Regions from separate parts of the Pseudoalteromonas sp. H103 genome, predicted to be linked through region 1. Evidence: predicted binding sites of a transcription regulator. Region 1 holds the regulator's gene; the other holds the start of a gene.
What was found. Region 1 encodes MetJ, which represses methionine synthesis genes. Its sites were predicted from a motif close to TAGACGTCTAGACGTCTA; they were not measured.
Positions count from the first base shown of each region.

Region 2: the regulator MetJ is predicted to act here: its motif matches at 4,181-4,198, upstream of ATS74_RS02150 (homoserine O-succinyltransferase).

Region 1 is NZ_LOFG01000002.1:115,243-131,505, reverse strand. It holds gene ATS74_RS03830 (formimidoylglutamase) at 1-238, opposite strand, end outside; gene rraA (ribonuclease E activity regulator RraA) at 240-737, opposite strand; gene ATS74_RS03820 (phosphatase PAP2 family protein) at 943-1,482, shown strand; gene ATS74_RS03815 (MJ1255/VC2487 family glycosyltransferase) at 1,479-2,510, shown strand; gene ATS74_RS03810 (methyl-accepting chemotaxis protein) at 2,618-4,498, shown strand; gene ATS74_RS03805 (gamma-butyrobetaine hydroxylase-like domain-containing protein) at 4,526-4,900, opposite strand; gene hslU (HslU--HslV peptidase ATPase subunit) at 4,963-6,291, opposite strand; gene hslV (ATP-dependent protease subunit HslV) at 6,303-6,821, opposite strand; gene ATS74_RS03790 (SPOR domain-containing protein) at 6,901-7,428, opposite strand; gene priA (primosomal protein N') at 7,449-9,635, opposite strand; gene rpmE (50S ribosomal protein L31) at 9,866-10,081, shown strand; gene ATS74_RS03775 (malic enzyme-like NAD(P)-binding protein) at 10,597-11,838, shown strand; gene metJ (met regulon transcriptional regulator MetJ) at 11,903-12,223, opposite strand; partial or broken gene metB (cystathionine gamma-synthase) at 12,492-13,738, shown strand; gene metL (bifunctional aspartate kinase/homoserine dehydrogenase II) at 13,908-16,253, shown strand.
Region 2 is NZ_LOFG01000001.1:464,941-481,203, forward strand. It holds gene ATS74_RS02130 (histone deacetylase family protein) at 1-862, opposite strand, end outside; gene ATS74_RS02135 (PilZ domain-containing protein) at 916-1,281, opposite strand; gene ettA (energy-dependent translational throttle protein EttA) at 1,401-3,074, opposite strand; gene ATS74_RS02145 (porin family protein) at 3,406-4,059, shown strand; gene ATS74_RS02150 (homoserine O-succinyltransferase) at 4,275-5,222, shown strand; gene ATS74_RS02155 (homocysteine S-methyltransferase family protein) at 5,212-6,285, shown strand; gene metH (methionine synthase) at 6,294-8,927, shown strand; gene ATS74_RS02165 (hypothetical protein) at 9,014-9,568, opposite strand; gene ATS74_RS02170 (hypothetical protein) at 9,583-10,494, opposite strand; gene ATS74_RS02175 (hypothetical protein) at 10,674-11,429, shown strand; gene ATS74_RS02180 ((2Fe-2S)-binding protein) at 11,615-12,112, shown strand; gene ATS74_RS02185 (xanthine dehydrogenase family protein molybdopterin-binding subunit) at 12,109-14,370, shown strand; gene ATS74_RS02190 (CsbD family protein) at 14,437-14,634, opposite strand; gene hrpB (ATP-dependent helicase HrpB) at 14,908-16,263, shown strand, end outside.

The DNA.
Region 1 (16,263 bases):
AGGCAGGCCAAGCTTGGTGGGCACCTTTATTTCCTAAATTTGCTCTGGGACCGATATCTTCACAAATACCAAGTAATACATAGCGAATGCCAAATTGAGCTGCATCTATTAGTGCTTGTTGAACGTTTACTTGGGTGTCTAGCAGGGCCATTGACTGCCAAGCTTTAGTTTCGTTTGCGCGGGTAGTGCAAAGAGCTTTAACCGCGCTTTCATCATATACTGTTAAGTAACTGGTCACGTTATACTTCTACGATTTCCAATTCTAGTTCTTCAGCAGATAAAACAATGCCAGTGCTGTCGGCATAAATAAAATCGTCATCAAAAAACGAAACGCCTGCAAAGTTAACACCTATGCCATCTTCACCCGCGCCTTCGCTATCTGCAGCAACCGGAATAGATGCAATAGCCTGAATACCTAAATCTAGGTCTTCAAGTTCGTCAACATGGCGCACAGCACCATAAACAACAATACCTTGCCAGTTGTTTTCAAAGGCAAGTTCGGCAAGCTCTATATCAATAAGCGCACGGCGTGTTGAGCCACCGCCATCAATTAAAAGAACTGAGCCTGTACCATCTTGAGAAAGTAATTCACGGATCAGTTCGTTATTTTCAAAACATTTAACTGTTTTAATGCGGCCACCAAAGGTATGACGTCCACCAAAGTTTATGAACATAGGTTCAAGCACGTCAACCACATCGGCAAAGTGATCGCATAAATCAGAAGTGCTGTAATCCATTATTTTATCCTCAAAAGATACATTAGGTTATAACTCAGTATACCCTCCTTATAAGCAATAACAACGACTTAATAGCAGTAAATTTAAGCAAAATACGCGCAAGATCATCAATAGCAACAATAGTGTCTTAAAAGCGTCACTCAATTGTTATTTACAACACCTAAGCTAAAACAGTGTTCAGATATTATGCAGCTAGGAGTAAGTGATGACTAATAACAGTGTGCTTAAAAAGGTAGCTCAAATGGATGAGCAATTGTTTTTAACTTTATTTAATTACAATTCGCCTAAATGGCTCAAAACAGCAGCGCTTGGTTTTTCAAAAAGCGGAGATGGGACGCTTTACTTATTACTATGTGCAGCAGTGTGGTGGCTAAGTAGTAATGAACAACATCAATTACTTCCTGCTACGGTACTATTAGGTTTTGTTATTGAGAGGCCAATTTATTTTTTAGCCAAAAATCGTTTTGCGCGTATTCGTCCATGTGATTGTTTAGTAACAAATGCCTATATTGTGCCAAGCGATAAGTTTAGCTTACCGTCTGGGCACAGTGCGGCTGCATTTTTGGTAGCGACTATTTTGAGCCACTTCTTCCCTGAATTAAGCTTACTTTTCTTTGCGTGGGCTGCTGGTGTTGCATTGTCTAGAGTGGTATTGGGTGTACATTTTCCGGCGGATATCATTATTGGAGCAGCTATTGGTAGTTCATGTGGCTTATGTGCATTAATGCTGGTGGTGCCTGTATGAAGATATTGTATGGGGTACAAGGTACTGGCAATGGGCACATCACTCGCGCTCGGGTTATGGCTAGTCGCTTTAATGATTTAGGGATAGACGTAGATTATGTTTTTTCAGGGCGTGCGAATAAAGATTACTTCGATATGCATGAGTTTTCTGACTATAAAACATTTCGCGGTTTATCGTTTAGCACTCAAAACGGGCAAGTTAAAGCGCTACAAACACTTAAAAAGGCCAGAGTGTGTAAGTTAGTCAGAGATATAAAAGCCTTCGACGTAAAACAGTATGACTTTGTACTTAACGATTTTGAACCTGTATCGGCTTGGGCTGCAAAGCGATCAGGCATACCGGTGGTGGGGATAAGTCATCAAGCTGCATTTTTATCAGACAGCGTACCGATGTTTGGCCGTGGCATATTAAGAAAGTCTCTTATTAAAAACTATGCACCTGCAAATACCTATTTAGGCGTACATTGGCAACCTTTTGCGCACAATATTATTCCACCGTTTATTGCAAATCATGAACATGGTAATCCGGTTGCTGTTATGAACAAAGTATTGGTGTATTTACCGTTTGAGAACCTAGATAGTATTATTGACTATTTGAAAGATTTTCCTGAAAAAGAGTTTTATTGTTACCATCCACATGCACAGGATAAATCAATTGGGCATATACATTTACGATCTCCTTCTCGCACTGGTTTTTTAAATGACTTAGCAAACACCAGTGGTGTGATTGGTAATGCAGGGTTTGAGTTGGCTAGTGAGGCGTTAAAGTTAGGTAAAAAACTTTTATTAAAGCCGTTAGACGGGCAATTTGAACAAGGGGCAAACGCTCAAACATTGCTTGCGATGGGAATGGCGCATGTTATGAATTACTTAAACCCACAAGCACTTGATGACTGGAACAGTGCACCGCAAAACAAGCAAATTAACTATCCAAGTGATCCTGCACCATTAATTGATTGGCTCCTCAAAAAGCAGTGGGGTAATACTCAGTCATTACATAGCGGATTATGGGGAAGTGTTAATCTATAATAAAACATTTTTTAAAACCGCATTTAAGTAAAAAAAAGGTTAAGTTAATGAGATAGCTGCATTCAATAAGCTATACTGTAAATGCATATTTAACAAAGGCGTTTACGATGAATTTTTTACAAAACTTAACTATTAAAAGACGTTTACAATTAAACGCTGTAGTTGTTGGTTTAGCGATGGTGCTTCTTTTATGCGTGATTATTTTTGAATCACGTACAACCCTTAGTTTAAACAAGACTATTCAATTAGCAGAAGAACTTAACGTGCATGCATTAGCATTGCGTAAACATGAAAAAAACTTTTTGTTTTATAAACAAGAAGACGCGTTAACTGCATTTGAAACGGATTTTGAACAGTTAAGTGATAAAGTAAAAAAGTTAAAACAGTTGATGGCTAAACAAGGTATCGAGCAGGGGCAAGTTCAGCGCTTTGAGCAACTAATAAGTAGCTATAATAATGATTTTAAAACTGTTGTTAAGCTTCAAAAAGAGATAGGCCTAACCCCTACTGACGGGTTGTATGGCAAGCTTAGAAGTTCGGTTCATGAAGTTGAGCAACTATTAAAAGAGCAGCAAAATTACCAATTATTGTCGTCAATGCTGCAATTAAGGCGCTCAGAAAAAGATTTTATGCTGAGATTTGATATTAAGTACCTAGGGCGTTTTAACGAGGGAATTAATACATTTAAACAGCAGATAGCTGCAGCGCAACTTCCAAGCGACTATAAAACACAAATTAATCCTCTGATTGATACATATCAAAGCGAGTTTAAAACACTTGTGCAGGCGCAAACTGAACTTGGGCTAGATCTTGAGTCAGGCGCGCTTGGGGTAATGCGCGATAGCGTAGATAAAAGCGATGCAATTGTTTCGCAAATCGTTAAAGACACTAAGTTACAAGTTGAGCAAAGTGTAGAGCAGGCTCAATTTTTAGCTATTTTAGTATTTGTAATTGCAGGTGTGATTGTATTAGCGCTAGTTTATTTTACGAGCCATTCCATTATTGTACCTATTGAGCGTGTTTATCACACCATTAACGATATTCGTCGTAATAATGATTTAAGTGTGATGATTGAACAAACAGGCAAAGACGAAATCACCACTATGACCATAGACTTTAATAGTTTAATTGGTGATTTTAAAAATCTGATTAATGAAGTTAACACTGCTTTAAATACACTAAATGTGGCTACTGAGCACTTATCTGAAAGTACTGCAGCTACAAGCTCTGGTATGCAAGAGCAATTACATGAAGCAGACATGGTAGCAACAGCTGCTACGCAAATGCAGGCAACTATTCAAGATATCTCTCATAATACTGAAGCGGCTGCTAAAAAAGCAGAGTCAACCAACTTAAGCGCACAGCAAGGGCGTAACGAAGTTGACTCAACGGTTAAGCATATTAGAGATTTATCTAGCTCGTTAGGGAATGCATCGAGTGTTGTATCGCAATTAGAAAAAGACGGTGAAACCATTGGCTCAGTGCTTGATGTGATCCGCGCCATTGCAGATCAAACAAACTTATTAGCACTTAATGCTGCAATTGAAGCGGCTAGAGCTGGAGAACAAGGGCGTGGTTTTGCGGTAGTGGCAGATGAAGTTCGCTCACTTGCTCAGCGCACGCAAGAGTCTACTAGTGAAATAGAAGGAATTATTAATACCCTTCAACAACGCACTCAAGAGGTCGTTAGCATTATGCACCAGTGTCGTTCACAAGGAGATGAAAGCGCGTCTCAAGCAATTAAAGCGGGTGAGCTACTTGGTGCTATTACCGAAGATGTACAAACTATTATGGAAATGAGTACCCAAATAGCCGTTGCGATTGATGAGCAAAGTCAGGTAGCGTCTGAGGTAAATAAAAACGTGGTACGTATAAGAGATATTGCACAAGATGCTTCGGGACATGCTGCTAATAATGCGCAGACAAGTGAAGAAGTGTCTGAGCAAGCACGCGTCCTGTTTACTGCAATTGATAAATTTAAGGTGTAATGACGCTTAAGTGCGGGTCTATAAAGTTCAAGGAACAAACTTTATAGGCACGCTATCTTTACTTTCTTCGTGTTCAGTTACCCGCGCTAAATATTCGCTCCATAACCTATCTTGTTGCTGTTGTAGCTTTTCAAAGTAGCGCCAGCTAAACAGCCCACTATTATGGCCATCATCAAAATCTAAACGCAGAGCATAATGACCAACCGGCACTATGTTTTTTATTCCTACAGCCTGCTTATTAAGTACTAACTTCATTGGGCCAGAGCCATGACCTTGTACTTCTGCTGAAGGGGAGTGAACACGTAAAAATTCGCAGCTAAATATAGTTTTACTGTCATCATCAAAGTAAACATCTAGGTTTTTACTTAAACTGTGATAATGTACTTTTGTTACGTGTTTCATTTTATATATCCCATTAAAAAGCCCCCAATGTGGAGGCTTAGAGTATAGTATTTATGCCTAGCTTATAAAATAAAGCGGCTTAAATCTTCATCTTCTACTAATGCACCTAAGTGTTTTTCAACATAAGCGGCATCGATTACTAATGACGAGCCTGCTTTTTCAGAAGCATCGTATGAAATTTCTTCCATTAATCTTTCCATAACAGTATGCAAACGACGAGCACCGATGTTTTCGGTTTTTTCGTTTACTTGCCAAGCAGCTTTAGCAATACGCTCAATGGCATCGTCGCTAAACTCAACATCAACTTGCTCAGTTTTAAGAAGTTCGCGTTGTTGCTCAGTAAGTGAAGCATGAGGCTCTGTAAGAATACGTTTAAAGTCATCAGCAGTGAGAGCCTCAAGCTCAACACGAATTGGTAAACGACCCTGCAGCTCTGGGATCATGTCTGATGGTTTAGACATTTGAAATGCACCCGAGGCAATAAATAACATGTGGTCAGTTTTAACCATACCGTGCTTAGTATTTACAGTTGAACCTTCAATTAGCGGTAGCAGGTCGCGTTGTACGCCTTCACGGCTAACATCCGGGCCTGACGAATCGCCACGCTTACAAATTTTGTCTATTTCATCAATAAACACAATACCATTTTGCTCTACTGCAAAAATAGCCTGCTCTTTTAGCTCTTCAGGGTTAACTAATTTAGCGGCTTCTTCTTCCGTTAATAGCTTGAAGGCTTCTTTAATTTTTAACTTACGCTTAGTGCGCTTGTCGCCACCCATGTTTTGAAACATGCTTTGTAGCTGGTTGGTCATATCTTCCATACCAGGAGGCGCCATAATTTCTACATTTGGCTGTGCTTGCGCTAAATCAATTTCGATTTCTTTATCATCAAGCTGACCTTCACGTAGTTTTTTTCGGAACGTTTGACGAGTTGATGAATTATCATCACGCTGTGTTTCACCGAATTGATCTTTTGCTGGTGGTAAAAGTGCATCTAAAATACGCTCTTCTGCAGCTTCTTCGGCGCGGTGCTTAAACTTTTTAGTTTGTTGCTCACGTGTCATTTTAATCGAAACATCAACTAAATCACGAATGATGGTTTCAACTTCTTTACCAACATAACCCACTTCAGTGAATTTAGTCGCTTCTACTTTAATAAATGGTGCATTGGCTAATTTTGCTAAACGACGTGCAATTTCAGTTTTACCCACACCTGTAGGACCAATCATTAAAATATTTTTTGGTGTAACTTCGCTGCGCAAATCATCATTGAGTTGCATACGGCGCCAGCGGTTGCGAAGTGCAATAGCGACTGCTTTTTTAGCTTTAGCTTGGCCAATAATATGTTGATCGAGCTCGTGAACGATTTCTCTTGGAGTCATAGCAGACATAGCAATTCCTATTATAATTCTTCGATTGTTTGGAAGTTATTAGTAAATACGCAGATATTGCCTGCAATAGTTAAGCTTTTCTCTACTATTTCACGAGCGCTTAAATCTGTATTTTCTAATAGAGCAGTAGCTGCTGATTGGGCAAAGTTGCCGCCGCTGCCAATTGCAATTAGGTCGTTTTCTGGCTGCACAACATCGCCGTTACCGGTAATGATTAAAGAGGCGGTTTCATCGGCAACAGCAAGAAGGGCTTCAAGTTTTCTCAGGGCTCTATCGCTGCGCCAATCTTTGGCCATTTCTACTGCAGCTTTGGTTAGGTTACCTTGGTGCATTTCTAGTTTGCTTTCGAAGCGTTCGAAAAGGGTAAAGGCATCAGCAGTACCGCCAGCAAAACCAGCGATTACTTTGCCATTATAAAGACGTCGAACTTTACGGGCATTGCCCTTCATTACGGTATTGCCAAGTGAAACTTGGCCATCGCCGCCGATTACTACTTTGTCGCCGCGGCGTACACTTACAATAGTGGTCATGTTATTCCTCATCATCGAGTTGCAGTGGCAACTCGTAAAAAACGATTATGATGAGGTTATATGGGTGAATGGTTTATTTTCAAGTCCAGCCCCAAATTCCGCAGCCGACTATTTTTACACGTTTAAGTTTGTTCTTATCGCTTTCGGCTTGGCGTTTGGTTTTATAAGGGCCTAAGCGTACTTTGTACCAAATACCATTGCTGCCTTTTGCTTCTTTTATTTCAGAAATTAGCCCTGCAAATGCTATTTTAGCTTTAAGTGATTCGGCTTGTGCATGAGTTTTAAACGATCCGCACTGCATAACATACGGGCCTTTTTGCTCAATTTCTTTTACCTCAACCTGAATTTCGTGCTCTCTGATCTCTTTAATAAACTCAGGCGTGCGCGGTATCGCTACTTCTACTTTTTTTGCAGGCGTAGGGTTAGCTTGTTTTTCTACCAGTTTAGGATCGGCATTACTTTTTATAAACCATAATCCGTAAGCAAAACCGCCAACGAGTAACAAGGCAATAATTACTAATAGGATTGGGAAGGGCTTTTTAGCCGGTGCTTGTTTTTTACTGTTTCTGCCTGCAGGCTTTTTATTAATATAATCGTGCTGTGCCATGGTGTTATTGTGGCCTTAACCTAAATCATGTCTATAGGGTCTACGTCTAAGCTCCAGCGAACTTTTTGTGCTAGTTTGCTAGTACTTAAATAATCAACCATTTGCGAAAGATACTGGTGTAATACGCGGCGATCTTGCGCTTGAATATGTAATTGAAAACGATACATACCTGCAACTCTCTCAAGAGGTGCGGGGATCGGACCGAGCAATTGTATACCAGATACCCCATTTACAGGAACCAAATCCGTCAAAAAATCGACGACTTGTTTAATACTGTGCCCTTGCGCCCTGACAATCGCCATATTAGTGATTGGCGGTAAATCTGCATCATCTCGCTCGCTTAAAGCAAAACGAGCAAAGTCTTGATAGCCATTATTAACTAAATCTTGTAAAAGAGGGTGTTCTGGAAAGTGCGTTTGTAATAATACTTGCCCGGGTTCGCCAGAGCGACCAGCACGTCCTGCAACTTGCGTAACTAACTGCGCTAAGTGTTCTGTTGCTCTAAAATCGCAAGAGTATAAACCGCTATCTACATCTAAAATAAGTACCAAGCTTACATCTGCAAAGTGATGGCCTTTAGCAAGCATTTGTGTACCTACTAAAATACGTGCGCCACCGAGATTTATTTCATCTAGTGCTTTTTCAAGGCTCCCCTTGCGACGGGTTGAATCGCGATCTATACGTGTTACTGGTGTGTCAGGAAACTCGCTCGATAAAAACTCTTCTATTTGCTCAGTCCCTTTACCGTTTGGAAAAATTTGCGTGCTTCCGCAGTCTGGGCATTGATGCGGGACATGGTATTGATCGCCACAGTGATGACAAATCATTTGGCCTATCGCTTTGTGAAAAGTCGCACTGGTACTACAGCGTTTGCACTCGCTTAGCCAGCCACACTCATGACAAATAAGAGTGGGAGAAAAACCACGCCGATTTAAAAACACCATAACCTGTTTACCACGATTTAAATGTTGGCGCATAGTTGCAAGGCTTGCATGTGCAATCCCTGCTTGGTCAGGCTGCCCTTTCATATCAAGTAATTTAAATTGGTTATCGGTGGCCGTTTGCGCTCGTTCAGTAAGACTTAAAAGCTGGTATTTGTTATTTATAGCTTTATGTAGGGTTTCGAGTGCGGGCGTTGCACTGCCTAAAATAAGCGGTATTTTGTGTTGAAAAGCACGGTACGCTGCTAAATCTCGAGCGTGGTAGCGTAAGGTGTCTTGTTGCTTGAATGATGAGTCGTGCTCTTCATCAACCACTATCATACCGAGTTTTAAAAATGGCAGGAAGATACTCGAACGTGTGCCTATTACTATAGCGCAACTGCCTTTTTCGCAAAAGCGCCATGTTTGTAAGCGTTCGTTGTCTGTAAGAGCCGAGTGCCATAACATAATCGGTGTATCAGGAAAGCGGCGACGAAAACGGTTTACAGTTTGCGGCGTCAGGCCTATTTCTGGCACTAATACTAATGCTTGCTCGCCGCGCTTTAAAACTTCCTCAAGGCACTGTAAATATACTTCGGTTTTACCACTGCCCGTGACACCTTCTAATAAAAAGCTTTTAAAGCCAGTGCTTTGGTTAATGGCAGTACAGGCAACAGCTTGTTCCTTATTTAATACGGGTTTGGTACCAACGGTAGGCGCAACACTTTGCCATTGATTATCGTGCTCAATAGTTTGTGTTATTAAATCTTTATCTATTAAGCTATCGATTGTTTTTTTACTAAAGCCTAGCGCTTTTAATTCAGTTAACGATGATTTACCTGATTGCGATAGCTGCTTTAATAGGTTTAACTGAGTTTTAGCTTTTAGCGAAGGGACTTTTGCGCCTTTCTCAGTAAGGGTAACCATATTAATACTGGTTTTATCGGGTGATTCACCTTGGCGAAGAGCCCCCGGTAACGCAATGTGTATAGTTTCGCCAAGTGGGTAGCAATAATATCGAGCTGTAAAGCTAAGTAAATCTAAGTGCTGGGCGCTTAAAATAGGGGTATCGTCGATGACTTCTATTATGTTTTTTATTTTGTTCTCTGGTACGTCAGTCGTATTTTTAACACTGAGAATAACAGCTACTTTCTTTTGATTGCCAAATGGCACTAAAACACGCATGCCCGGCTCAAGCAGTGTTGATAACCCGCTGAGTTGTTCTTCTACTTTATAGTCAAAGGTGCGTGGTAGCGGGACTTTAATAGCAACTTCAACAAAACGCATAACAACTTCACCCATAAAATTAATTGCCTAATGTACTAAAAATATGTCTAAAAACCTATAAGGAATAGCACTATAGAAAGAGGTTGTTCACTTTTTTAGCAAAAACATAAATTAATACTTGTGTAGGGGGTTGTTGTTGGATAAAATTCGCGACCAACAAATTTGTTTTAACGACGTATGGTGCCAGACTTCGGGTTTGGAGAGCGATGCGGCCTTAACTAGAGGTTCCTATGAAAGAAGGTATTCACCCTAAGTACGAAGTAATTTCTGCAACATGTTCATGCGGAAACAAATTCGAAACTAGCTCAACTCTTTGTAAAGACATTCACTTAGACGTATGTTCTGCGTGTCACCCGTTTTACACTGGTAAGCAAAAGATTTTAGACACTGGCGGCCGTGTTGATCGCTTCAACAAGCGCTTCGGTGCACTTAGCAGCAAGAAGTAATTATTGCTGTTTAGTTAAAAAAAGCACCTTAGGGTGCTTTTTTTGTGCCTAAAATTTAATTATTCAAGCGACTTTAGTTATTTCCTCTTTTGCATAACTATTTCTGCCTTTTATTATGAGTATGCATAAACCTTTGCAGACAAATCTATTTATATTCTCTATATTTTAGTTAGTACATTTTTTAACTAGGTTGATAAAAGTAGCCAACGTGGAGTCATCTGTTTTTAAAGTAGAGTAATAGGCTATTATTTTAGATTTATAGTAATACTTTAAACGTACATTTTATAAAGAACATTGGAGACATAAAAGCACCTCAAAACGACCTTTTTTGGTGAATTTTTATTTATTAAATGTCGATATAATCCAGCAAAGTTACTGAAAAACCTCTTAAAATTAAAGGATATAGCATATAACAGGATAGACCTGATATTGCTTGGAATTTAAAAATAATAAGGGTATCTTACCCCAAGACACCACCTCTCACTTTAACTTAAATTGCAGGATACCATCGCGTTATGTCAGACTTTCGTGAACAAGCACTACATTATCACTCACACCCAGTACCAGGTAAAATTAGCATTGAACTAACCAAGCCCGCCGAAACGGTTCAAGATCTTGCGCTTGCGTATAGCCCCGGTGTTGCCGAACCCGTTCGTGAAATAGCTGCTGACCCTGCTAATGCTTATAAATATACCGGCAAAGGTAATATGGTTGCGGTAATTACTAATGGCACTGCAATTTTAGGCCTAGGGAATTTAGGGCCTTTAGCATCTAAGCCTGTAATGGAAGGTAAAGCGTTATTGTTTAAACGTTTTGCTGGGCTTGATTCAATCGATATTGAAGTTAAGCATCGTACCACTGAAGATTTTATCAATACGGTTGCAAATATTGCTGATACTTTTGGCGGTATCAACCTTGAAGATATTAAAGCACCAGAGTGTTTTGAAATTGAAAAAGCATTAATAGAGCGCTGTAGTATTCCGGTTTTTCATGATGATCAACACGGTACTGCTATTGTGACTGCTGCAGGCATGCTAAACGCGCTAGAAGTGCAGGGTAAGTCAATTGAAGATGCGATTATTGTATGTTTAGGTGCAGGCGCTGCTGCCGTTGCGTGTATGGAGCTGCTAATTAAGTGTGGCGCACTTCGCGAGCATATTTATATGTTGGACCGTAAGGGTGTTATTCATACACGTCGTGATGACTTAAACGAATACAAGCAGCTGTTTGCTAACAATACCGATAAACGTACTTTACAAGATGTAATTGCAGACGCTGACGTATTTGTAGGCGTTTCTGGCCCTAACTTGCTAGCAGCTGAAGATTTAAAGCTAATGGCAGAAAAACCTGTGGTGTTTGCATGTTCAAACCCAGATCCTGAGATCGATCCTGCACTTGCTCATGGTGCACGCAACGACTTAATTATGGCAACGGGGCGCTCTGACTACCCTAATCAAGTTAACAACGTTTTATGTTTTCCGTTTATTTTTCGTGGTGCACTAGATGTGCGCGCAAGCGCTATTAACGATGAAATGAAAATTGCTGCGGTAGAAGCTATTCGTAGTATTGCTAAAGAGCCAGTACCAGCAGAAGTATTAAAAGCTGCGGGTGTTGATAAGCTTGAATTTGGTGCACAGTACATTATTCCTAAGCCAATGGATCCGCGTTTACTACCTCGTATAGCTAAAGCTGTAGCTGTAGCTGCGGTAGAATCGGGTGTTGCGCAAATTGACTTACCTGAAAATTACATGGCTTAAAGGTATATGCTAAAACAAAAAAACCTCAGCAATGGCTGAGGTTTTTGATTAAAAAGGTAACGATTTATTCTTCGTTTAAAATAGGCACTTCTAAACCCATTTCTTGCATTATCTTTTTAACTTCTTCAGGTACTTTTTCTGCATTGTCTTTGCGTAAGTCATCGTCATTTGGTAATGGCTGGCCTGTAAATGCATGCAAAAACGCTTCGCATAACAACTCACTGTTTGTTGCATGGCGAAGGTTATTTATTTGACGGCGCGTGCGCTCATCCGTTAAAACTTTTAATACATTTAGCGGGATCGAAACGGTGATCTTTTTAACTTGCTCTGATTTTTTCCCGTGTTCTGCGTATGGGTGAATATACTCACCATTCCATTTAGCCATAAGATGTATCGTTGCCTCAGATTATTAATTTCTCACACGGCGTAAAAAGCGTGTAAATATGCGTGAAATTCTATCGATTTAAAAAAGATAGTCAAATAATAGATACCAATCTATCTTAATAAGCCGGCTGTAATTGTAAATATAGCCCCATTCAAGTTTTATAAGTTAGTTATTTTTAGCCATCTAGAGCTTTAAAAGCTTTGACTTATCAAAATGGATAACTTACTCTTTTAGACGTCTAAACATCCAAATTAATCAGGTGACGAATATGAGCGAAAAAAACAAAGCGACTATTGCAGTACGTAATGGCGTAGATGCAGATAAACACCATGGCGCTGTAGTTCCGCCAATTTATTTATCGACTACGTATTCGTTTGCCGACTTTGATACTAAGCGTCAGTACGATTATGGGCGCAGCGGTAATCCCAATCGCGATATATTAGCTGAAACATTGGCTGAACTTGAAGGTGGTGCGCGCGGTATTATTACTGCCACAGGCATGGCTGCCGTGCATTTAGCGACTCAGTTATTAAATAATGACGATACACTGGTTATTCCACATGATTGTTATGGTGGAAGCTACCGTTTATTTACGTCTTTGCAAAAACGCGGATTACTAAAGCTTGAAGTTTTAGATTTAACCAAGCAAGAAAACTTAGATAAAATTTTAGCAATAAAACCTAAATTAATATGGATTGAAACACCAAGTAACCCGGTACTGCGCTTAACAGATATTAAAGCAGTGACTGATATAGCTAAGCAGTGCGGGGCACTTGTTGCTGCAGATAACACGTTTTTATCACCTGCGCTGCAAAACCCAATTAAATTTGGTGTAGATATTGTTGTTCACTCGACGACTAAATATATCAATGGCCATTCTGATGTTGTGGGCGGCGCTGTGATAGCTGCAACACAAGAACTTGGTGATGAGTTAGCTTGGTGGGCAAATAACATTGGTATTACAGGTGCACCATTTGATAGCTATTTAACGCTTCGTGGCTTGCGTACTTTAAATGTACGTTTAAGACAGCATCAAGAAAACGCACTTGCAATTGCCAAGTACCTTGAAAGCTCTGAATTTGTGAGCCAAGTTTACTACCCAGGACTTGAGTCGCACCCTCAACATGCATTGGCAAAGGCTCAGCAACTTGGCTTTGGTGGTATGGTCAGTTTTGATATTAAAGGCGATGTTAACGACGCTGCGGCATTTTTAACAAGCCTTGAGGCATTTAGCTTAGCAGAGTCGCTAGGCGGCGTAGAGAGCTTAATTTGCCACCCTGCAACGATGACGCATGCAGGAATGGAGCCTAAAGCCCGTTTAGAAGCGGGGGTGGGTGATACGCTCATTCGTATTTCGGTAGGTATTGAAGATATAAACGACTTAGTTGCTGATTTCGAACGCGTGTTTGAACTTGTAAAACCAGGGCAAAATAAAAACATTGGCCGTGTAGGTAAAGGTGCTGGCACGCCTGGTGGTATGTGAAATTAAGTGCAGCCCGCCCGGCGCTTTGGTAAGTAATACCAATGCGCAATAATACCTAATCAATTTGAGGGATTAAACCGGCGCTAACTTCGTTAAAAATTTTTCATATAGAACAACTAAACAACGAAATTTTTGCCTTGTTATCGACACGGTTTTCTTATTCTCAAAATAGACATCTTAATTAAGCGAATTGGTATAAATATGGTCAATTGTGTACATAAATTTGGTGGCTCAAGCTTAAGCTCTAGTGAGCGCTATCAAAGCGTAGCTAAAATAATTATTGGGCATACTCAGCCAGGCGACTGTGTTGTGGTATCTGCTGCTGGTAAAACCACAGATACACTTGTGTCGTTGTGGCAAAGTTATCAGCAGCAAGACACACAAGCTGTCGCTGATATTTTACTGCAGTTAAATAACCATCAAAGCGATTTAATTGAGCAATTATTACAAGCTGATTTAAAGCGCAGCGTACTTAAAACATTACTAGAAGAACTAAATATAATTGCAAGCTTAGCGCAAAGTGAGCAGCTCAAAGAAGCGCAATTACTTGCCCATGGTGAGTTATGGTCTGCACGATTATTGGCTGCATATTTACGACAGTTAAACGTACATGCCTGCGCACACGATGCTCGCCTGCTTTTTACTTTAAATGATGGCGAATTACACCATGCTCAAAATAAGCTGCAATGTAACAGTGTTATTGATGCCAACAAAGTGAATGTAGTAACCGGGTTCATAGCGGCAAACACACTTGGCGATACGGTAACGCTTGGTCGTAATGGTAGCGATTACAGCGCTGCATTACTTGCCAGTTATTGTGATGCCAAACAGGTATGCATTTGGACTGACACGCAAGGTGTATTTAGTACTGATCCGCGTAAAGTAAAAAAGGCAATTAAGTACGCTAAAGTGTGTCGCACTCAGGCCAACTTACTAGCACGATTAGGCAACCCCGTTTTGCATGCTAAAACGTTATCGCCTTTAAAAAATACCAATATAAAGCTAGCTGTACGCAGTAGTTTTGATGTTCAAGCAAGTCCAACTCATATTGTTAAAGAAGGTCTAGCTAAGAAAAAGCGCTTTATAACGACGCTACAAAATGTTGATTTATTAACAGTAGAAGGCTTGAGTGAAGGTGAGGTTGCAAGTGTTAGCCAGCTTATTCAGCATAGTCTTCATCACTTTAACCATAATGGCGAAGTATATTTAGTCGTACCGGCTGCACAAACATATCAAGTTATTAATTACTTTGCTGGTAGAGCTAATATTAGTGAGTCGAATTTAAACGGCTGTGCAGTTGTTGCACCAGAGCAAGACATCGGCACACTTAAACTGCAAGCTTTAGAAGTATTAGCTGAGCAAACTATAAAACCGCGTTTTGTACATCAAGATAATGGTTATGTTTTATTACTAACTGACCAATTTATTGATAGTGATGTGCAAAGCACATTGCACGATAAGCTAGTTAACAAAGGCCAAGAAATTGCGATTATAGTAGCAGGGTTAGGTAATGTAGGTGGAGTGTTTATACACCAACTGGCGGATCAATTTGAGCGCCTAAGTGGTGACTTTAGTATTAAATTAGTTGCTTTGGTTCGCTCTCAAGAGATGCTGTTTAATCCAAGTGGAGTTAACCCTCAAACATGGGAAAAACAATGGCAGCTTGAGGCCAAAAAATACCAAAGTAATGATTTATTAAATGCAATTAACGAGCTTGATTATGAGCATAAAGTAGTAATTGATATTACTGCTAGTGAGCAATTTAGCCAGCTTTATACTGACTTTGTGCAAAGCGACTGCCATTTAATTAGTGCAAATAAATATGCGGGCACAGCGCCTACACTTTGGTATCAAACACTTAGAAATAATTTGGCAGAGCGCAACCTACATTGGCGTTATAACACAAGTGTAGGGGCAGGCTTACCTATAAACTTTGCTTTAGCTGATTTACAAAATAGTGGCGATAAAATCACTCGAATAGAAGGCGTGTTTTCTGGCACATTATCGTGGTTATGCAGTAAATATGATGGCAGTGTTGCGTTTTCAGAGTTAGTGCTTGAAGCACAAAAAATGGGTTTTACAGAGCCTGATCCGCGTGAAGACTTATCTGGGCGTGATATGCAGCGTAAGCTACTTATTTTAGCCCGAGAGCTAGGTGTAGATCTTGAGCTTGACGATATAAGCCTCTCGGCACTTATGCCAGTTGAACTTGCTAAGGGGAGCTGGGACGACTTTATAGATAAAAAAACGCAGCTTGATGCGTTTATTGAAGAACACGCTGCAGCAGCGCAAGCTAAAAATGCCGTGCTTAGATACACAGGGTTATTAGAAATTACATGCGATAAAGTCATTGCAAAAGTAGGCATTACCTACGTGCCAAACGGTGATGCGCTAGCAAACTTAACACCTGGCGATAATATTTTTGTGATCAACAGTAAATGGTACAGCGACAATGCATTAGTTATTCAAGGCCCTGGGGCGGGTAGTGAAGTAACTGCGGCGGGTGTTCATTCTGATTTATATTGGCTTGTGCAAAACTTAAAATAAGCTGTGTATA
Region 2 (16,263 bases), on a different contig from region 1:
AACGTTCGTGGTTCCTGTCGTAACCACCGCCAATAACACTGGCTACGGGGATGTTGTGTTCAAGGCAGCGCTTAAATACTAAATGGTCACGCTTTTTAATACCCTCCCACGTTATATCTAGTTTACCTAAGCCGTCGTCTTGCCAAATATCTACACCTGCATCGTAAAGCACTAAATCGGGGTTTAGCTCTTTTAATAAAAACTGTAGGGTGTCGTCCACAATGCCTAAGTATTCAGTGTCTTGCATATTATTAGCAAGGCCAATGTCTAAATCACTAGGGGATTTTCTAAACGGGAAGTTTTTTTCGCAGTGTATAGAGCAGGTATACGCATAGGGCTGATGCGCAAGCATTGCAGCTGTGCCATCGCCTTGGTGTACGTCTAAATCAAAAATGAGCACGTTGGTCACTTCACCGCTTTGTATTAACGTTTGTGCGGTAAAGGCTAAGTCGTTAACCATACAAAAACCTGAGCCAAAATCGCTATGCGCATGGTGAGTGCCCCCAGCTAAATGGCACGCCAAACCATGCTCTAATGCTAAGCGAGCAGTGCGTAATGTACCTTGGGGAGCAGTGAATGTACGGTTCATTAGCGGTTGCGACCAAGGTAAGCCAATGCGGCGCATGGCTTTTTCGTCTAGGCGATTATGCCATAAATCCTGAATGTAGTTTTCGCAGTGTACAAGTTCTAGTGGCTCTGGGGTGCCAAGTGTAGGCGCTATTAGGTTAGGGCCAATTAAGCCTAGCTCTGCTACGTGTTTGTATAATTGCGCAAATTTACTCATAACAAAACGATGTTTAGGATCAAAGTTAAATGAGTAATTAGAATGATATACCAAAGGTAAATGTGGATTTAAGCGCATAACTACACAGTTTAAAAAGTTTGCGCTATGGTAATCAACTTATGTATTTGAGTCTATTGTGGCTCATGAATAAGTAATGCAAGTTCACGATGTAGTAGCTCGTCATCAGCTAAATTTAGCTCTACTAAGCGCTTTAAATAAGTGATGCTATCTATATCAATATGATGACACTTTAAGCCAATATGATCCTCTTCTATATGGCACATTACTACGTCCATTTTTATTTCTATATTGCTTTGTTCAAGGGTAAAACGTAGCGTTGCTTCACTATTTTTAGTGCCGTTAAAGGCATCGCACTTTGTAATTAGTGCACCATGAAGCGAAACATCAAGCAACTTACACGGGTATTTATGGTTATCAAACTCAAGTAGTGCAGTGGTTGAAAACAACACACGAGAAAACTGACGACGATTTTGCATAGCTTAATTTATCCTTATAGTTATTATATAAATCAAGCATAGCGGGAAATAAGCCAAACAGATAAAAAATGACATAAAAAAGCCCCGCATAAATGCAGGGCTTGTAATATCGTTATCGATTAACCAATTTTTTTGTACTTAATACGCTTAGGTTGTGCAGCTTCTGCGCCAAGGGTCTTTTTAAGCCACTCTTCGTATTCAGTGTAGTTACCATCGAAGAAATTAATTTGGCCTTCGTCGCGGTAATCTAAAATATGCGTTGCAATACGGTCAAGGAACCAACGGTCATGTGATATACACATTACACAGCCTGGGAACTCTAAAATAGCGTTCTCAAGCGCGCGTAGTGTTTCAACGTCTAGGTCATTGGTTGGCTCATCCAGTAGCACCACGTTACCACCAGCTTTTAAAAGTTTAGCAAGGTGTAAACGGTTACGCTCACCACCCGATAAGTCTTTTACAAACTTTTGCTGGTCGTTACCTTTAAAGTTAAAACGGCTAACGTATGCACGGCTTGGGAACTCAAAGTTACCAATTTTTAGCACATCTTGACCATCAGATATTTCTTCAAATACTGTTTTGCTTTCGTCCATGTTGCCACGGAACTGATCAACCGTTGCTAATTCTACAGTTTCACCAATGCTAATATCACCACTGTCTGGCTGCTCTTCACCGCTTAGCATTTTAAACAGTGTAGATTTACCTGCACCATTGGCACCAATAATGCCCACAATAGCGCCTTTTGGCATGCTAAAGCTTAAATCGTCAATGAGTACGCGATCGCCAAAGCTCTTACGAATATTGCTAACTTCAAGCACTTGGTCGCCTAAACGCGGACCAGGTGGAATAAACAACTCGTTAGTTTCGTTACGTTTTTGGTAATCTGATTGTTGTAGCTCGCTAAACTGCGCCATGCGTGCTTTAGACTTAGCTTGGCGACCTTTAGGATTTGAGCGAACCCACTCAAGTTCTTGAGCAATTGATTTTTGGCGTGCTTTTTCAGATTTTTGCTCTTGTTGTAAACGTGCATCTTTTTGTTCAAGCCAAGAAGAGTAATTACCTTCCCACGGAATACCTTCACCACGGTCAAGCTCTAATATCCAGCCAGCTACATTATCAAGGAAGTAACGGTCATGCGTTACTGCCACAACAGTGCCTTCGTAATCATGTAAGAAGCGCTCAAGCCATGCAACCGACTCAGCATCTAAGTGGTTAGTAGGCTCATCGAGAATAAGCATATCTGGCTTTTCAAGTAATAAACGACAAATAGCAACACGGCGACGCTCACCACCTGAAAGGTGCTCAATTTTAGCATCCCATTCTGGTAGGCGAAGTGCATCAGCAGCGCGCTCTAAAACATTATCGATGTTGTGACCATCATGCGCTTGGATGATGGCTTCAAGCTCACCTTGTTCTTTAGCAAGTGCGTCAAAGTCAGCGTCTTCCATTGCGTACTCGTTGTACACTTCGTCAAGGCGGTTAAGGGCGTGTTTGACTTCGCCGACGGCTTCTTCAACAATTTCGCGAACTGTTTTGCTTTCGTCCAGCACTGGTTCTTGCGGTAAGTAACCAATTTTAGTACCTGGTTGAGGGCGGGCTTCACCTTCAAACTCTTCATCAACACCCGCCATAATACGTAGTAATGACGATTTACCAGAGCCATTTAAACCAAGCACACCAATTTTAGCACCCGGGAAAAAGTGCAACGAAATATCTTTTAAAATTGTGCGCTTAGGTGGCACAACTTTAGATACTCGACTCATCGAGAAAATAAACTTATCAGGTAAAACCATGGAGGAAAGCCTTCAAATAATAATAAAAATTTCAATGTTGTATTGTAGTTGTTGAGGGGTTAAACAGTCAACGAATGCCGTATAGAACAATACGCTAATCTAAACGACACTTTATTTTATTGCCCATTTAAAACATTACTATTACAGGATTTCTATTGTGTAAAATTCTGTAATCTATTGTTTTATATTGTTCAAATACATTTCATTTTTAACAAAAGTGGTACAGTATATTTACAAGCTGTAAAGTATAAGCAAATTATACAGGCAGAACACTCATAGTCGTTGTAAAACATCGCATAATTAAATATTACAAAGGTTTAAAGGAATGAACATGAAAACAGTTACAAAGTTAGGGGCATTACTTTTGGGTTTATACTCATTTTCGAGCCAAGCAGACATACTCCACGTAAATGGCTATTACCAAGGAGTAGGGATAGGGTCTACGCAAATTGATGTATACGAGAGTGATAGCATACAGTTTACAACGCTCTACGGCCGATTTGGATATCAGTTTTCGCGATACTTTGCATTAGAAGGGCGTGTAGGATTTGGATTAAATGATGAATCAACCCCTTTAAACGGAATTGTTTATACTCAAAACCCGCAGGACGGTTCGCTTACCTCAGAACCCGTTCAGAGCCAAATTGATTCAAGTCTTGATTTGCAAACAAGTATATTTGTAAAAGCTAATTACCCAATTTCATCTCGCGCTGATGTATTTTTATTTGGTGGCTATGGCAGAAATAAATTAAGTTACAATGAAGGCGACTTAAGAAATCTTGCAGAATCAATAATTGATACAGATTCAGATGTAAATACTTCATTAATCACTGAGCAAAACTATGATGAGGGCGGTGTAACGTACGGCACTGGTATTGACTATAGGTTATCTCAACGCTGGCAAATAAGCGCTGAATACCAATATTTTGATACAGATGATGGCGATATTTACGCTCTTAGTTTATCTGTAAATTATCGTTTTTAATTGAAATAGTGCTACTGGTTTTAGTAGCGCTACCTTAATACACTTAAACAAAGTACTTCAATATAAATGCATTCCCCCCCTCATTTTAGTAATTCTTAGAAAATCATGAATAAATTTCATTTAGACATCTATACATCTAGAGGTTGATATTTTTGGCGTTCTGTTCATAATGAGAGCGTATTAATTCTCGGTTTTTATGAGCAGGAGCTTAAAGGATGCCAATTACAGTTAAAGACGAACTACCGGCTATTGCCCGTTTACGCGAAGAAAACGTGTTTGTAATGCCAAAAAGTCGTGCAAAAACGCAAGAAATACGTCCAATGCGTTTGGCTATTTTAAATTTAATGCCTAATAAAGTAGAAACCGAAGTACAGTTTATTCGTTTGCTTGCAAATTCGCCCCTGCAAGTAAATGTAGAGCTATTGCGCCTAGATACGCACCGCAGCAGTAGCAACTCAGAAGAGCACCTAGATACTTTTTACCGTTATTTTTCAGAAGTAAAAGACAATAACTACGATGCCTTATTAGTAACTGGCGCACCACTAGCACACCTAGAATACGACGATGTAGCCTACTGGGACGAGCTAAAAGTTATTATTGATTGGGCAGAGCAGCACGTTACCTCTACGTTGTTTTCGTGCTGGGCGGCGCATGCAGCGCTGTATCATCGTTACAACTTAAAGCGTGATTTGAAAGAAGATAAACTATGTGGCGTGTTTACCCACCAGTGTTATTTTGATCACGGTGCATTAACTCGTGGCTTCGACGACACCTTTTTAGTGCCGCACTCACGTTATGGCCACATTGATATAAATAAAATTAATGCCTGCGAAGATATAGTGGTATTGGCAGGCTCCGAAAAAGTAGGCGCTTACTTAATGAAAAATAAGTCGGGCAGCCAAGTGTTTATAACCGGCCACCCAGAATACGATGCCGACACATTAAAAGCTGAGTACGAACGCGATTTACAAAAAAGCCCAGATGCACCAAAACCCGAAAACTATTTTCCAGATAACGATGCAAGTAAAAAGCCGTCAAAAACGTGGCAAAGCCATGCCTTTTTGCTTTTTTCGAACTGGTTAAATTACTACGTGTACCAAACTACACCTTATGATATTAATTTAGTTAGCCAAGATGTGAGGACTAACAACTATGCCGAATAACGTGCCAAAAAAAAATAAGCAAAGCGAATTAAGCGCTGCGCTAAAACAGCGTATTTTAATTTTAGATGGTGCAATGGGCACCATGATCCAAACTCACAAGCTTGAAGAAGAAGACTACCGAGGTGAGCGCTTTAAAGACTGGCACGTGCTAATAAAAGGCAATAACGATTTATTAAGTCTTACCAAACCCGAGTTAATTGCCGATATACACCGCAGCTTTTTAGTCGCCGGTGCAGATATTATTGAAACCAATACTTTTAACTCAACCACCATTTCGATGGAAGATTACGACATGGCAAGTATAAGCCGTGAGGTAAACTTAGAGTCGGCCAAACTTGCGCGCTCAATATGTGACGAGTTCACTGCTAAAAATCCAGAAAAACCACGCTATGTAGCGGGTGTTTTAGGGCCAACATCTAAAACCTGTTCTATCTCGCCAGATGTAAACGATCCGGGTTACCGTAACGTAACGTTTGATAAGCTAGTTACTGCCTATGTTGAGTCTACTCTTGCATTAATGGAAGGCGGCGCTGATTTAATACTTATCGAAACCATATTTGACACCCTCAATGCAAAAGCAGCCTCATTCGCAGTAGAAGAAGCATTTGAGCAAGCAGGGCGCACATTACCTGTAATGATCTCGGGCACGATTACCGATGCCTCAGGGCGTACTCTTTCCGGGCAAACAACCGAAGCATTTTATAACTCTATTCGCCATATAAAACCTATTTCGATTGGCCTTAACTGCGCCCTAGGGCCAGACTTACTTCGCCAATACGTAGAAGAGCTTTCGCGTGTTTGCGAAACATTTACCTCAGTGCACCCCAATGCCGGTTTACCTAACGAATTTGGTGAGTACGACCTAGAAGCGGGCGATATGGCAGTCGAAATTATAGATTGGGGAAAATCGGGCTTTATAAATATTGTTGGTGGTTGCTGTGGTACAACGCCTGCACATATTCGTGCATTTGCCAAAGGACTTGAAGGGGTAAAGCCTCGCGCATTACCAGAACTTGAAGTACGCATGCGTTTATCAGGTCTTGAAGCCTGTAACTTAAACTAGGAGCCAATATGACACAGCAAATTGCAGTATTTACCAATGTTGGCGAGCGTACCAACGTAACTGGCTCTGCCATGTTTAAACGCTTAATCATGGAAGAAGACTATGAAGCAGCGCTTACCGTAGCCCGCGAGCAAGTAGAAAATGGCGCCCAAGTTATTGATATAAACATGGACGAAGCCATGTTGGACTCAAAAGCGGCCATGGTTAAGTTTTTAAACTTAATTGCCTCAGAGCCTGATATTTCTAAAGTACCTATTATGGTCGACTCCTCTAAATGGGAAGTAATAGAAGCAGGCTTAAAGTGTATTCAAGGCAAGGCTATTGTTAACTCAATATCGCTTAAAGAGGGCGAAGAGCCGTTTAAACGCCAAGCTAAAATTATTAAACGCTTTGGCGCAGCTGCTGTTGTTATGGCGTTTGATACCGACGGACAAGCCGACACCGCAGATAGAAAATACGAAATATGTGCGCGCAGCTACAAAATATTAGTAGAAGAGATTGGCTTCCCGCCGGAAGATATTATATTTGACCCTAATATATTTGCCGTAGCCACCGGTATAGAAGAGCACGACAACTACGCAGTAGAATTTATTGAAGGCACACGCCGCATTAAGCAAAACTTACCGCACTGTAAAGTGTCGGGCGGGGTGTCTAATGTATCGTTTTCGTTTAGGGGCAATAACCCCGTGCGTGAAGCCATTCACTCGGTGTTTTTATACCACGCGATAAAAGCAGGCATGGATATGGGCATTGTAAACGCAGGCCAGCTTGCTGTTTACGACGACATCCCAGAAGAACTTCGTAAAGCCGTAGAAGACGTAATACTAAACACCGACCCAGGTGCAGGTGAACGCCTTGTAGAAATAGCGCCTAAGTTTTCGGGTATGGCACAAGCCGAACGCGTAGAAGATTTAGAGTGGCGTACATGGCCTGTTGAAAAACGCTTAGAGCACGCCCTTGTTAAAGGTATAACCACCTTTATAGATGAAGACACGGAAGAGTGCCGCGCTGCTGCCGATAAACCTATCCACGTGATTGAAGGGCCACTCATGGATGGCATGAACGTAGTAGGGGATTTATTTGGCGCAGGTAAAATGTTTTTACCGCAAGTTGTTAAATCAGCCCGTGTAATGAAGCGAGCAGTGGCCTACCTAGACCCATACATAGAAGCTGAAAAAGAAGAAGGCGCCACTAATGGTAAAGTAGTTATGGCCACCGTAAAGGGCGATGTGCACGACATAGGTAAAAACATTGTAGGCGTAGTACTGCAATGTAATAACTACGAAGTAATTGATTTAGGCGTAATGGTACCTGCCGAAAAAATACTGCAAACCGCTATTGACGAAAAAGCCGACATAATCGGCCTTTCGGGTTTAATTACCCCATCGCTTGACGAAATGGTACACGTAGCCAAAGAAATGACTCGTAGAGGTTTTGAGCTCCCACTAATGATTGGCGGCGCAACGACCTCTAAAGCGCATACTGCCGTTAAAATTGAGCCACAGTACGACAAAGGCGTCGTGTACGTAAATAACGCCAGCCGTGCGGTAGGCGTGGTATCGAGCTTGTTATCTAAAGAGCTAAAACCAGCCTTTTTAGAAAAAACAAAAGCTGAGTACGTAAAAGTACGCGAGCAACAAGCGCGCAAAAAGCCACGTTCAAAACCAGTTACCATACAGCGTGCCCGCGATAACGCAGCCAAGCTTGATTGGGATAACTACACGCCACCCGTGCCTAAAAAGCTGGGCGTGACTGAGTTTAAAAATGTATCAATCGCCACGTTGCGTAAATATATAGATTGGACCCCATACTTTATGACGTGGTCAATCGCTGGTAAATACCCGCGCATAATGGACGACGAAGTCGTTGGTGAACAAGCACGCAGCTTATTTAAAGACGCTAACGACATGCTCGACGACCTTGAAAAAGCAGGCAGTTTACAGCCATTGGGTGTAATAGGTTTATTCCCTGCAAACCGCGTGGGCGATGACATAGAAATTTACACCGACGAAACCCGTAAAGAACTGTTAAACACCTCGTGCCATTTACGCCAGCAAACCGAAAAAACCGACTTTGCTAACTATTGTTTGGCTGACTACATTGCGCCAAAAGGCACACCTGATTACTTTGGTGCGTTTGCAGTAACGGGCGGTTTAGAAGAAGACGATTTAGCCAATGCGTTTGACGCACAGCAAGACGACTACAATAAAATAATGGTAAAAGCGGTTGCCGATAGGCTCGCAGAAGCCTTTGCCGAATACCTGCACGAACAAGTGCGTAAAGAGTATTGGGGTTATGCACCCGATGAAAACCTGGGTAACGATGAGCTAATTCGCGAAAACTACCAAGGTATCCGTCCAGCGCCAGGTTACCCAGCGTGTCCAGAGCACACTGAGAAAAAGAAAATTTGGCAGTTACTCGATACCGAAAAACGCATTGGTATGCAGCTAACTAGCTCATACGCCATGTGGCCAGGGGCTGCTGTTTCGGGCTGGTATTTCTCACACCCAGAGGCAAAATACTACGCCGTAGCCGCTGTGCAAAAGGATCAGGTAGAAGACTACGCCAAGCGAACGAATATGACACTCGCAGAGGCCGAAAGGTGGCTATCGCCTAACTTGGGTTATGAGCCTGAATCATAGCGAAGTGGTTGAATAGTGAAGCGGTTAGTTTTTAGCTGTCAGCTATCATTAAAAGAAAAACGAGCCAAATTAGGCTCGTTTTTGTATTAAAGTTTATTAGTGAGCAACTCATTTATTTTATTCGTAACATCTTTTGGAGTTGGTTTAGTCGTTTGGTGTTTTAACCAATCTATTAGCTCCACTCTGACTTTATAGCCTTCTTTAATGCAATAGCTTTGGGAGCTTACCCAAATATCAGGCGCACCAATTGAGCCTCGGCCATACCAATTACAAATACTATAACCTTCACTCTCAATTTTATTTTCAATAATGTTAGTGTAAACGGGTATGGTAACAACCATAACTAATAAAGTTATTCCACACAGTTTGAACCACTTATTCAGTAGGCTTGGGCTAATTTCAATGTTCTTAATTTTTAGCCAGAGTAAGACAGTTAGCGTCCCAAACATTGGAACGCAAAAAATTAAACTTGGGCTAAAGCTGCGTTCTTTAAAAATGAGGGCGTTGTTGTTTAAAGCTTCAATTACTGACGATACCTCAACCCATGCCGCAAAAGGTGAGGCTATGGTAAAAATTAAAAACAGTATAAATAAAAAAGCATGTTTAATATTTTCGCTTAAAGTTAATTTTTCAGATGTCATTAAATTATCGTAATTCATTTTAAGAAAGGTAAACCGAAAATTCGGTGCATAAATTCTATGGGGCTTTCTTCATACAAGCGTTGAGCATCATGCAATTGATTTTGTGCTCTTTGTATATTACTTTTTAAGTTTTTTTCCGCTACTCTTAAGCTTGAAGCAATTTTTTCAGATAACTCATCACTATCGATAAAAGTATAAGCAAAAAAAGTTAATGCAGTACCAATCACTATTACAGCTATCATCGGACCTACAGCAACAACAGCAGCTGTGCCAACAATAGAAGAGACAGCATACCATGCAATGCTAGATGATGTAGCGGCAATAGCAACATCAACAGAGAAACCACCTATAAAGTCGTGCCACAGCTTCTCATCATTAACTAATTGTTCTACTGTATGAAATCCTGCAGATATAAGAATGCTAACCAAAAAGCCTGTTTTAATTGATTTTTTTGCGCCGAGTTTACCTATACCAAATGATACAAGTTGTGGGTTGTTCGCTAAATAGCGAGTTCCAGTGAGGTGCCGTCTTAGACCTGGATAACCTTTGAAAATTATATAGTTTTTCCCTGAATAACTTTTTACTTTAAAAGTATCAAAAGCTTTTCCGCTTCTTTTCATTTCTGTTGCTATAGCCGTAACTGCAACTATATCCATCCCAATTGGAATAAGGCCTGAACTATTTTTTATCCAGTCTCTATAAAGTGGCCATAAGTCAGATGAAATATTATTTTTCTCAAATACAGTCTCAAACCAATTAATAATTTTACCAGGACTTTGCCCAGCAAGCTTTTTTAGGCTAACAATATAATCAACAAATTCAGATGCATTCATGTGAACTAGATTATACTGGTTTGACTTTAAGGTTGCAGATAACTGCTTTTCTTTTTGGCGGCTTCTAAGATCTTCCCTGGCGGATATTAACATTTTATTTCCCTATAAATAGTATGTACCTATAATGCATCTATATTATACAATTTGTATGTATAGTCAAAGTTTAAAGTCGGGATTTAGATTTTTAACTCAAAATTATAAATGTCTTAAACATTTAACTTTAAACGATAACACTCAAAACTTTTTATTTGTTACATATTAATAGGCTATTAATGAAGTATCTAAATTACATCTTACTTTGCATATCTCTACTTTTCACGTCAAACACATTTGCGCTTGAGCAGAAGTATCACGAGAGTGTTTTACCTGTTATTGCTGCTTTTAAAGCGCAGGATAAAACTGCGATTGCTGCGCATATTCGCTACCCTATAAAAAGGCAATATCCATTGCCTGACATTAAAAATGAAGCTGAGTTTATTAACCGCTTTGATGAAGTGTTTGACGACGAGCTAGTTGCCGTTATTGGCAGCTCTAATATTAATACCGATTGGGATAGCGTAGGTTGGCGTGGCATTATGCTAAATAACGGCGTGGTATGGGTTGATACCGACGGTAAAATTATCAGTATAAATCGCGGAACATCGAAAGAGCAGGCATTTGCTAAACGCTTAATTGAACAAGACAAGCAATCACTTCATTCAAGTATTAATACATTTGAAGAGCCAGTACTCGATTGGAAAACGGCTAGCTACCATATTCGCGTTGATGATTTAGGTGATAGAAATTACCGTTATGTAGTGTGGAGTATTGATAAAAATACTATCGATAAGCCAGATATGGTTTTATTTAACGGCGATGTGACTGTTAGTGGCACTGGTGGTAATCACAGTTATACGTTCAAAAACGGACGTTATAGTTACATATTGCACGTTACTGTAATTGGCTGCGATACATCGCCACCTGGTTGGCTTGAAGTATATAAAAATGATGAGCAGTTATTAAAAGAGGGAGTTATAAGTGCTAAGTAGAGTCAACAAACCCTTCTTATTTATACCTAATAAAGCTGCTACTTAATAACAGCTATAAATTGGCGGTTCGCCGATAAAAATTTCAATAAACCAATCCTAAGTGGTAGGCTAAAAAAGTAGCAAGTATTCAAACCGTTCTCGCGCAATAAGGAATTCCTTTAAAGCGCTTTGCCAAGGAGTTAAATATGATCACGCTTACCGTTAATGGTAATAAACATGAGTTTACAGGCGATCCGTCAACGCCGGTGCTTTGGTATCTTCGAGATGAATTGAATTTAACCGGGCCTAAATTTGGCTGTGGTATGGCGCAATGTGGTGCCTGCACCATACACATTGATGGCGTAGCGCAGCGCTCATGTGTATTACCGGTATCGGCTGTAGTCGGGCGTAATATTACCTCTATTGAAGGGTTAAGCGAGCAAGGCGACCACCCCGTGCAAAAAGCCTGGGTTGAGCATAAAGTGCCGCAATGTGGGTTTTGTCAGTGCGGGCAAATAATGCAAGCGGCAAGCTTATTAGCTGCTAACCCTAATCCCACTGATGATGAAATAGTGAGTAATATGTCGGGCAATATTTGTCGTTGTGGCACGTATCCGCGTATTCATAAAGCAATTAAGTCGGCGGCTAAAACCATTGCGGGCGTTGAATATTTTGACCCAAATGAACAAGGGGAAGAGGTATGAAAAACGACAATACGTACTTTGACCTAAACCGCCGCCAATTTTTAAAAACAAGCGCAATAGGCGCATTAGTATTAGGTACTTATTTTGTAGGCAGTGCACCACGAGCGTTTGCTGGCGTGTTAGAACAACCCTCTGAGCAAGCAAAGCGTGCTAACTTATTTATAGCACTGCGCCCCGATGGCATGGTTGAAATAACCTGCCATCGCTCTGAAATGGGCCAACAAATTCGTACCGCTATTGCCCAAATTGTGGCAGACGAAATGGAAGCTGCATGGGATAAAGTAGTGGTTATTCAAGGTAAGGGCGACCCTAAATACGGGGATCAAAATACCGATGGCTCGCGTAGTATTCGCTACAACATGCAGCGCCTGCGCGAAATGGGCGCAAGTGTACGCTACATGATGCAGCACGCAGCTGCTAAATATTGGAAAGTTGAGCCACAAACCTGTAAAGCTAATCAGCACGTGGTTACCCACAGCTCGGGTAAAACGCTTGCCTATAAAGATTTAATAGACCTAGCGCTTGGTATTACACCGCCAGAGCCTGATAAGTTAACACTTAAAACACGCAAAGAATGGCGTTATATAAATACCGGTATGGCGCATATAGATTTAACCGATTTAGTAACCGGTAAAGCCACATTTGCTGCCGATGTACGCGAACCAAAAGCGCTGGTGGCTATTATTGAGCGCCCGCCGGTAGTTGGTGGTGTGGTTAAATCGTTTGATGCGAGCGCCGTTAAAGCAATAAATGGCGTAGTTGATGTTATTGAAATGCCTGCACCAAAAGGTGCACCGCAATTTCAGCCAAAAGGCGGCATTGCTATTGTTGCTAAAAATACCTGGGCTGCATGGCAGGCGCGTAAAGCACTAAAAGTAGTGTGGGATGATGGTAAAAACGGCGATTATAATTCAGAAAACTTTAAAAAGTCGTTATTACAAACAGTGAGTGAGCCGCAAGCGCATGTGCGCGAAAAAGGCGATGCAGCCCGCGTATTGGCTAAATCGAGCAATAAATTAGTTGCCGACTATTACGCGCCGCACTTAACTCAAGCACCCATGGAGCCACCTTGCGCCACGGCAATGTACAATAAAGACAGTGTAGATATTTGGGCTGCAACGCAAAACCCGCAAGCCGATATGAAAACTGTGGCCGCACTACTGGGTATGGATGAGAGTAAAATTAACGTGCATGTCACCATGTTAGGTGGCGGATTTGGGCGTAAATCAAAACCTGATTTTTCAGCAGAGGCCGCCTACATTTCAATGAAAACTGGTAAACCTATTCGCGTTCAATGGACTCGAGAGGATGATATTCAGCACAGTTTTTATCATGCGGTATCGGCTCAACATATTGAAGCTTCACTCAATGAAAAAGGTAATATTGAAGCTTACTTACATCGCACGGCGTTTTCGCCAATTATGTCTACCTTTCAAGAAGGGGCAACATCGCCTGCAGGTTTTGAACTGCGTTTAGGCTTTACCGATAACCCTATAAACTCACCTAACTTAAAGTTAGAAAATGGCGAAGCACCCGCTAAAACAAGAGTGGGTTGGATGCGCTCGGTATCAAATATTTTTCATGCTTTTGCTATTCAGTCATTTATTGCTGAAGCGGCGCACAAAGCAGGGCGCGACCAAAAAGACTATTTACTTGAAACCATAGGCCCTGATCGTATTTTAGATGTAACCGAGCAAAATGCCTCGTACGATAACTATGGCGCAGATAAAGACGTTTACCCATTAGATATTGGTAAATTACGCCATGTTATAGAAAAAGTGGCTGAGATAAGTAAATGGGGTCGAAAACTTCCAAAAGGGCGCGGGTTAGGCATTGCAGCGCACCGCAGCTTTTTAACCTATGTGGCTACAGTGGTAGAGGTAGAAGTTTCGGATGCAGGCGATTTAAACGTAATTAAATCGTGGGTGGCTATTGATGCGGGTACGGTTGTAAATACCGATACCGTTAAAAACCAAACGCAAGGTGGCTCTATTTACGGTATTACCACTGCAATCAGTGATGGTATTACCTTTGATAAAGGCCGAGTACAGCAAAGTAACTTTCATGATTACCGCGTACCGCGTATGAGCGATTCACCTTTAGAGGTAGAAGTAGAAATAATACAAAGCGATGCACCACCTGCCGGTGTAGGAGAGCCCGCAACACCGGTTTATGCCCCTGCGCTGTGTAACGCTATTTTTGCCGCTTGTGGTAAGCGCATTAGGCAACTGCCTATAGGTAACCAATTAAAAGCGTAAATAACGTCCTTTTTTAGCCGTTAAACAAAAAAACCGCCAAATGGCGGTTTTTTTAGAAGTTAGCGATTAGTGAGTTTTTTCAAACTCATCAACTTCACGCTCTGCTTCTTCTTTAGATTTACCGTACTGCTGCTGGATTTTACCCACTAGCTCTGTACGGCTGCCTTCAATTTTGTCTAAATCGTCGTCAGTAAGATCGCCCCATTTTTGTTGCGCCTTACCTTTAAGTTCGTTCCAATTACCTTTTATACGATCGCTGTTCATAAGTTTCTCCTTACTTAGATTTATTTAACGTTCACTATAAAAGGAGCAAGGCGTGTACCAATAAGTTAAATTTAAATTTTGTATTTATAATCATGGTGTTATGTTTTTATTGAGGCAATAGTAATTAATATAGCGCGCATGTCCTTAAAAAATGTACAGAGCGGTCTGTAATTATTTCTGATTATGATGCCCTTTATAACCACACAGCTTTAGCGGCGCGTTTATTTTTGGTTTTTGTTACAATGCGCACAAAGCAATTTTGGGTAAATAGCAGTGCTGCCGGTTCAAAACATATATCAACAACTTCTAACTACATTACAAAGTAACCCTATAACGTTATTACAAGCACCGCCTGGTGCAGGTAAATCAACATGGTTGCCGCTACAGCTTATGCGCGACGGCCATTTTAAACGTATTGTAATGCTGGAGCCGCGCCGCTTAGCTGCACGTAATATTGCCAATTACCTAGCGCAGTGCCAAAACGAAAATGTGGGGCAAAGTGTTGGCCTTCGTGTACGCGGCGAGAGTAAAGTAAGTAACAATACGCGCCTTGAAATAGTCACCGAAGGCATGCTCACACGCATGCTGCAAAACGACCCCGAATTAAGCGATATAGATTTACTGATATTTGATGAATTCCATGAGCGCTCAATTGCAGCCGATACTTCACTTGCCTTTGCTTTAGAGACCCAAAGTGCGCTGCGCGACGATTTAACCATACTACTTATGTCGGCCACCCTTGATACCGAGCGCTATACGCAGTTTTTTGATTGCCCGGTTATACAATCAAGCGGGCGTAGTTACCCCATAGACGAAGTATATATACCCATAAAAGATGAGACCCGCTGGTTAGATGCTATTCCCTCTTTAATAAAACAAGCACTAAACGAGCAAAGCGGTAGTGCGTTGGTGTTTTTGCCTGGGCAATTTGAAATAGTACGCGTACAACAGGCCCTTAATGATTTGCCAAGTAACTGCTTAGTTGCCACGTTATTTGGCGAGCAAGATAAAGCTAATCAGCAAGCGGCGATTGCCCCTGCCCCTAAAGGTATGCGCAAAATAGTGCTTACCACCAATGTAGCCGAAACCAGTTTAACCATTGAAGGGATACGTATTGTTATTGATAGCGGTAAACGCCGCGCCGCAACGTTTAACTTAAAAACAGGTGTAACGGAGCTTACAACACAAAGTATATCGCGCTCCTCTGCCGTGCAGCGTGCAGGGCGTGCAGGGCGAATAGAGCCAGGTGTGGTGTACAGGCTTGGTTCAAAGCAAACCTTTGAGCGACGCAATAGCCACGATAGCCCCGAAATACTCACATCAGACATAAGCCAACTTATGCTTGAAGCAAAACAGTGGGGCGCAAATATTAGCGAACTCACCTTGCTTGATACGCCAACAGCGCAGCAATGCACACAAGCAATGAGCTTACTAACTATGCTTGAAGCTATCGACGGCAAAGGCAAGCTAACCAAGTTGGGCAGCAACATGCTGGGTTCTGGGGCGGATATTCGCTTAGCGCATATGCTTTTAAAAGCGCAGGCGCTTGAGACAGAACTCCCTGGTATTTATCGTTTAGCACTTTATTTAGTGGCGCTGCTTGAGAGCAGAATAAACAGCGCCAACGAG